DNA from 3 places in the Xenorhabdus ishibashii genome. Region 1 is predicted to be linked to each of the others. Evidence: predicted binding sites of a transcription regulator. Region 1 holds the regulator's gene; each other region holds the start of a gene.
The links. Region 1 encodes CRP, which controls carbon source genes, mostly activating them, when cyclic AMP is high. Its sites were predicted from a motif close to ATGTGANNNNNNTCACAT; they were not measured.

Region 1 (2,335 bases):
CCAGAAGCCAATGATTTCGGTATGTTGGAAAAGACATTCTTTGAATATGGTGAAACGGGTAATGGTCGCTGCCGAAAATATCTCCATACCTATGATGAAGCCGTCCCCTATAATCAATCACCAGGGACTTTCACACCGTGGGAACCTCTGCCATCAAATACGGACGTCCTATTTTATGAGGGACTGCACGGTGGTGTTCTCACGCCACAACATAATGTCGCCAGTCATGTGGATCTATTGATTGGCGTTGTGCCTATCGTCAACTTAGAATGGATTCAAAAACTCATCCGTGATACCGGCGAGCGTGGGCATTCCAGAGAGGCCGTCATGGATTCAGTTGTCCGCTCAATGGATGACTATATCCGCTATATCACTCCTCAGTTTTCACGTACCCATATCAATTTCCAGCGTGTCCCTACCGTTGATACCTCTAACCCCTTCTCTGCCAAGTCTATTCCCTCGCTGGACGAAAGTTTTATTGTGATCCGCTTCCGTGGCCTCACTCAAATTGATTTTCCTTATTTGCTGGCTATGCTTCAGGGTTCATTTATTTCCAGTATAAATACTATCGTCGTTCCAGGTGGAAAAATGGGGCTGGCAATGGAATTAATTATGGCGCCGCTTGTTAAGCAATTACTGGAAGGCAAAAAAATTTCGTAATTTAATCCTCATTTAATTTTTAATAAGACAGGTAACAAAAAATAATGTTACCTGTTTTATTTAAATAAACAGACCATTTTTGTGACAACATTTTTTCCTTTTATAAATGTAAAATCAATAAAACCAACTCTTCTGCCTGATTTCTGGTAATCTGACAGCCAGTTTAATATGCTGAAGCGATACAGGAGAAGACAGAAAAGCTTTCCTGTGTTACAAACAAGGTTACAAGCGTGGACTGGCAAGGTATATGGATTAAGATCAATATGCCTAATATTTTGACATCTTTATAATCCATATAAAATTCCCGCTTGTCAGTTTTTCAGCAGGTTAATATGTTAATCTATTGACTTTATAAAGCCAGCCTGAAGAGGAACTACCGTTTCTCACACTCATAAAGGCAGAAATAACAACAGAGGATAAAGCGAATGGTTCTCGGCAAGCCACAAACAGACCCTACTCTTGAATGGTTTTTGTCACACTGCCATATTCACAAATATCCATCCAAGAGCACGCTTATTCATCAAGGCGAGAAAGCAGAAACGCTTTACTACATTGTTAAAGGTTCGGTTGCTGTTCTAATAAAAGATGAAGAAGGTAAGGAAATGATTCTCTCTTATTTAAATCAGGGAGATTTCATTGGTGAACTTGGATTGTTTGAAGAGGGGCAAGAGCGTACTGCATGGGTGCGAGCAAAAAGTGCCTGTGAAGTAGCTGAAATTTCTTATAAGAAATTTCGCCAGTTAATTCAGGTCAATCCTGATATTTTGATGCGTTTATCTGCTCAGATGGCAAGTCGCCTACAAACCACTTCCGAAAAAGTAGGTAACTTAGCTTTTCTGGACGTTACAGGCCGTATCGCCCAGACGCTGCTCAATTTGGCCAAACAGCCTGATGCAATGACTCATCCTGATGGTATGCAAATCAAAATCACACGTCAGGAAATTGGGCAGATTGTGGGTTGCTCGCGTGAAACGGTTGGGCGTATCCTGAAAATGTTGGAAGATCAAAACCTGATCTCTGCACATGGCAAAACCATTGTCGTTTATGGGACACGTTAATTCCCGATAAACCAGAAACTATCAGCCAGTGTATTTGTTACTTCGCACTGGCTTTATTTACTGTTATTTGTTTAACCAACGGGATATTGCCATTTCCAGCCGCATCATGCCCTCTGTGATTTTATCTTCAGGAATGATCAATGATGGCGTAAAACGCAAGATGCTGTCTCCTGCACTTAATAACATCAATCCCATTTCAGCCGTTTGCTGCAATATTTCTCTGGCTTTGCCCTGATATTCAGCCTTCAATACGGCTCCAATCAGCAATCCTTTTCCACGAAACTCATGGAATATGCCATATTTTTGGTTTATCTTTTCCAGAGCATGAATGAACATATCATGCCGTTTTTCCACGCCCATCAGTACTTCTGGCGTATTGATGATATCCAGTACGACACAACCGACACTACAAGCCAATGGATTTCCACCATAAGTCGTTCCATGTGCACCCGTTTCCATTGCCGCCGCTATTGTATCTGTCGTTAACATTGCACTGATTGGGAAACCGCCTCCCAACGCTTTTGCTGTCGTCAAAATATCCGGCTGTACGTCATAATGCTGGTAAGCATATAACTTACCCGTGCGCCCCATCCCACTTTGAACTTCATCAAAAACCA
Region 2 (2,335 bases), 210 kb from region 1:
AACAAAATGCGAGTATATTGGCATTTTTCACTAGAAAGCGTGTTGTAATGATGTATAAATATGTTAAAACCGCGAGTTATTCCTCTGTACCTATCAATAACTGATGGCATTACGTTGAAAATAATGAAGAAGAAGCGCCCAGCTTTACAAGATGTTGCCGATCTCGTTGGGGTCACAAAAATGACAGTTAGCCGTTTTTTACGTAATCCCGATCAGGTTTCTGAAGCCTTGGGAAAACGAATAGCGGAAGCTGTGGAACAACTAGGTTATATCCCTAACCGAGTGCCAGATATCCTTTCCAATTCTACCAGTCGCGCAATAGGTGTTTTGCTTCCTTCATTGACCAATCAGGTCTTCGCTGAAGTTATTCGGGGCATCGAGCATGTGACTGATCGCAATGGATATCAGACCATGCTTGCCCACTATAGTTATTCTGCCCAGAAAGAAGAAGAACGTTTGCTTTCCTTGCTTGCCTACAATATTGATGGCCTGATTCTGGCCGAACGCACACATACCCCCAAAACGTTGAAGGTGTTACAGACAGTTGGAATACCTGTTGTCGAATTGATGGACAGCGTATCGCCTTGCCTTGATATTGCTGTAGGGATCGATAATTTTGCAGCGGCTTGTCAGATGACGATGGCGATGATCGAACGCGGTTGCAAAAACATTATTTATCTTGGTGCGCGGCAGGATGAGCGAACGATGATCCGTTTACAAGGGTTCGAAAAAGCGATGCACAGTGCCGGGCTTCAACCGAGAAAAATGATGACACCAGTCAGCTCTTCTTATTCATTAGGTGCGCAGCTTTTGCAGGAGTCCTGCCAGAAATATCCTGAAATCGATGGCTTGTTTTGTACGAATGATGATATCGCCATCGGGGCGATTTTCGAGTGCCAGCGACAGGGGATCAAAGTACCGGAAGAGATTGCGATAGCTGGCTTTCATGGTCATGATGTTGGTCAGGTAATGACTCCCAGACTTGCCAGCGTGCTGACCCCTCGTGACTTAATGGGACGCAAGGCAGCAGAATCCTTGCTTGCTCGTTTGAGGGGAGAGACGTTGGAACAAACTCAAGTAGATGTTGGGTTTACCCTTTCATTGGGCGAAAGTGTTTAATTTTTGTGGATCAAAATGACGCTTTCCCATTTTCAATTGCGATAAGTCTCACATTTTCCTTCTTTGGTGATCCTGATTGATTGCTCAGTATCCTGCTCCGCTGCTAATGTTACCGGTAATTCATTACCGGTAACATGTACTAGGTAATATTTCTTTTTTTATTTTTTAATAAAAATCAAATAAATATATAAGCAGTAAGATCTGTGTAAAGGAGTCTGATATGAGTGATACCCAACAGCCAAACCACATTTTTGTATTGATGGGGGTATCCGGTAGCGGTAAATCCGCAGTTGCCAGTGGTGTTGCCCGTGAACTGGGGGCTGCGTTTCTGGATGGGGACTTCCTTCATCCCCGCGCCAATATTACAAAAATGGCACAGGGTTACGCCTTGAATGATGATGATCGTCAGCCATGGCTGAAGGCACTCAATGACGCCATTTTTGCCATGCAGCGCACCAACCCTATCTCCTTGCTTGTATGTTCTGCCTTGAAAAAAAGCTATCGGGATATGCTGCGTGATGGCAATAAAAACCTGTCATTTCTCTATATGAAAGGAGATTTTGGCTTAATCGAAAGCCGCCTGAAAGCCCGCAAGGAGCATTTCTTCAAACCACAAATGCTAATTTCTCAATTTGAGACACTGGAAGAGCCGAACAGTGATGAAAAGGATGTCCATCACATTGATATCAAACCTGATCTTGATGAAGTCATCAAAAATACGATTAAAGCGATTGACCATATCCAATCTATTAACCGTGATAGTGAGGGGCATTCATGAGCACCGTAACTCTGGTTCTGACAGCCGTCGGCTCTGTTCTCCTGTTACTATTTCTGGTTATGAAAGCCAGATTACATGCTTTTATTGCCTTGATGCTGGTTTCTATGGGAGCGGGGATTTTTTCCGGTATGCCGCTGGAGAAAATCACCCAGACAATGCAAAACGGCATGGCAGGTACGTTGGGTTTCCTTGCTATTGTTGTGGCTCTCGGTGCAATGTTTGGCAAAATCCTGCATGAAACAGGTGCGCTTGACCAAATTGCCGTGAAACTGCTGGGTAGCTTTGGTGAAAAGCGAGCTAACTATGCATTGGGTGTTGCCGGACTTGTCTGTGCGTTGCCACTGTTTTTTGATGTGGCAGTTGTGTTGTTGATTGGCGTGGTATTTGCCGTTGCGCGTCGCACCAATGGCAATGTCGTGAAACTGGCACTTCCATTGT
Region 3 (2,335 bases), 100 kb from region 1:
GTATTTTCAAATACCTTATGTTGACACTAACTGGATCGGAAAAATAAACTGAAAAAATTCATTTCGAATTTAATAAATATATTAATTAGTATTAATTTGTAATATTTTGTTAATTAAACAATCAACTTAAATAAAGCCAATCATGATTTGGAAGACAGAGTGTATTACGCCTATGCAATCCGCAACCAATTTTAATTAACATATTGATATTATTATATTTAATTCAATAAAATAGTCATCCAATCCTACATGAAACCACTCATGAGCACGAATAACCATTTGTAGTAATATCCATCATTTTGAATTTTAATTTCAAACATTTTATTTATAACTGTGTTATAAAAAATGCAAAGCATGTAAATAAAAAACAAACCACATGAACAAATAAGAATATTATTTAAAACATCTTTAGGCAAATAGCACACAATTTGTTAAAAGATGCAGACAGAAAGAAACCAACAGTTATTTATTAAATAACTTTTATAATAGGAACGTTTGTGTGGGTTATATTTAGCTGGCTTTTGCATGATGACTACATCAGATATATTCCCCTAATAATAATGAGCTTTTATCTGGTCGAGTATATATACAAATTTGAAACGTGCAAAAATAAAAAATAACCAAAAAGGTCGTTTATTGTGATACCTATCACACTAACATAAATAAATTGTCTTCAAAAAAAGTGCTAAATCACTCAAAATTATCGACTTTGCGAAATTATATCTATATGTTAGCGACACCTCACAGTCATACAAGGTTGTTTTCAGCTAATATTAGCTTCGATATAGAAAATAAATAGCTAAAATTTTTCGTTTAACGCCATCACTGCTTGATGGTGGTGATTCGCTCATACAAAAGTCACGTGGAGACAAAAATATGTTAAGTATTTTCAAGCCGGCGCCTCATAAGGCTCGGTTGCCTGCGCAGGAAATAGATCCACTCTATCGTCGCTTGCGCTGGCAAATTTTTATAGGGATCTTTTTCGGATATGCAGCTTACTATCTGGTAAGAAAAAACTTTGCTCTCGCCATACCTTCCTTGATCGAACAAGGCTTTTCTAAGGGGGATCTTGGCTTTGCACTGTCAGGTATATCAATTGCGTACGGATTCTCAAAGTTCATCATGGGTTCCGTTTCCGACCGCTCGAATCCACGTGTTTTCCTGCCTGCGGGTTTAATACTGGCGGCAGTAGTCATGTTATTTATGGGCTTTGTGCCGTGGGCCACTTCCAGCATTGCTATCATGTTTTCTCTGCTGTTCCTCTGCGGCTGGTTCCAGGGAATGGGTTGGCCTCCTTGTGGACGTACTATGGTTCACTGGTGGTCACAGAAAGAGCGTGGCGGAATTGTTTCTGTCTGGAACTGTGCCCATAACGTTGGCGGAGGCGTGCCACCATTGCTGTTCATGTTGGGTATGGCCTGGTTCAATGACTGGAAAGCCGCATTTTACATGCCAGCCTTTGCGGCTATCATCGTGGCAATAATCGTTTTCGCTTTAATGCGCGATACACCACAATCCTGTGGCTTACCCGCAATCGAAGAGTACAAAAACGACTATCCACCCGACTATACGGAGAAAAACGAAAAAGAACTGACCGCAAAAGAAATTTTCATGCAGTACGTTTTGCCGAATAAATTGTTGTGGATGATCGCTATTGCCAACGTATTCGTCTATCTACTGCGCTACGGTATTCTTGACTGGTCACCCACTTACTTGAAAGAAGTGAAAGACTTTACCATGGATAAGTCTTCCTGGGCTTATTTCCTGTATGAGTACGCAGGTATTCCAGGTACGCTGCTGTGTGGTTGGATGTCTGACAAAGTATTTAAAGGCAACCGTGGTGCCACTGGCGTATTCTTCATGACCCTTGTCACCATCGCCACTATTGTATTCTGGCTGAACCCAGCAGGTAACCCTGATATTGATATGCTCTGTATGCTGGTTATCGGCTTCCTGATTTACGGGCCAGTGATGCTAATCGGCCTGCATGCCCTGGAATTGGCTCCGAAAAAAGCGGCAGGAACAGCCGCCGGCTTTACCGGTCTGTTTGGTTATCTGGGGGGCTCAGTTGCGGCCAGTATCATCGTCGGCTATACCGTTGACTATTTCGGTTGGGACGGCGGCTTTATGGTTATGATCGGCGGTAGCATTCTCTCTGTTATTCTGTTGTTGTTTGTTATGTTAAGCGAAAGCAAACATAAGCAGGAAATTGCTCGTCAGAGCCAGTGATTAACTGAAAGGCGCTGATTAATAACCCTATCAATCGCAGTACAACTACTTTATTGTACTGCGATTCTATAGATTATAGGACAATGAAGCATGTATGCATCGTTAA

Region 2: gntK (gluconokinase) is a predicted target of CRP. The motif match lies at 1,156-1,173, and genes of this name have one in related genera.
Region 3: glpT (glycerol-3-phosphate transporter) is a predicted target of CRP. The motif match lies at 637-654, and genes of this name have one in related genera.

The regions. Positions count from the first base shown of each region.
Region 1 is NZ_NJAK01000001.1:1,957,861-1,960,195, reverse strand. It holds gene Xish_RS09310 (phosphoribulokinase) at 1-660, shown strand, start outside; gene crp (cAMP-activated global transcriptional regulator CRP) at 1,086-1,718, shown strand; gene Xish_RS09300 (aspartate aminotransferase family protein) at 1,782-2,335, opposite strand, start outside.
Region 2 is NZ_NJAK01000001.1:2,170,504-2,172,838, forward strand. It holds gene gntR (gluconate operon transcriptional repressor GntR) at 124-1,119, shown strand; gene gntK (gluconokinase) at 1,340-1,897, shown strand; gene gntU (gluconate transporter) at 1,894-2,335, shown strand, end outside.
Region 3 is NZ_NJAK01000001.1:2,062,073-2,064,407, reverse strand. It holds gene glpT (glycerol-3-phosphate transporter) at 877-2,229, shown strand.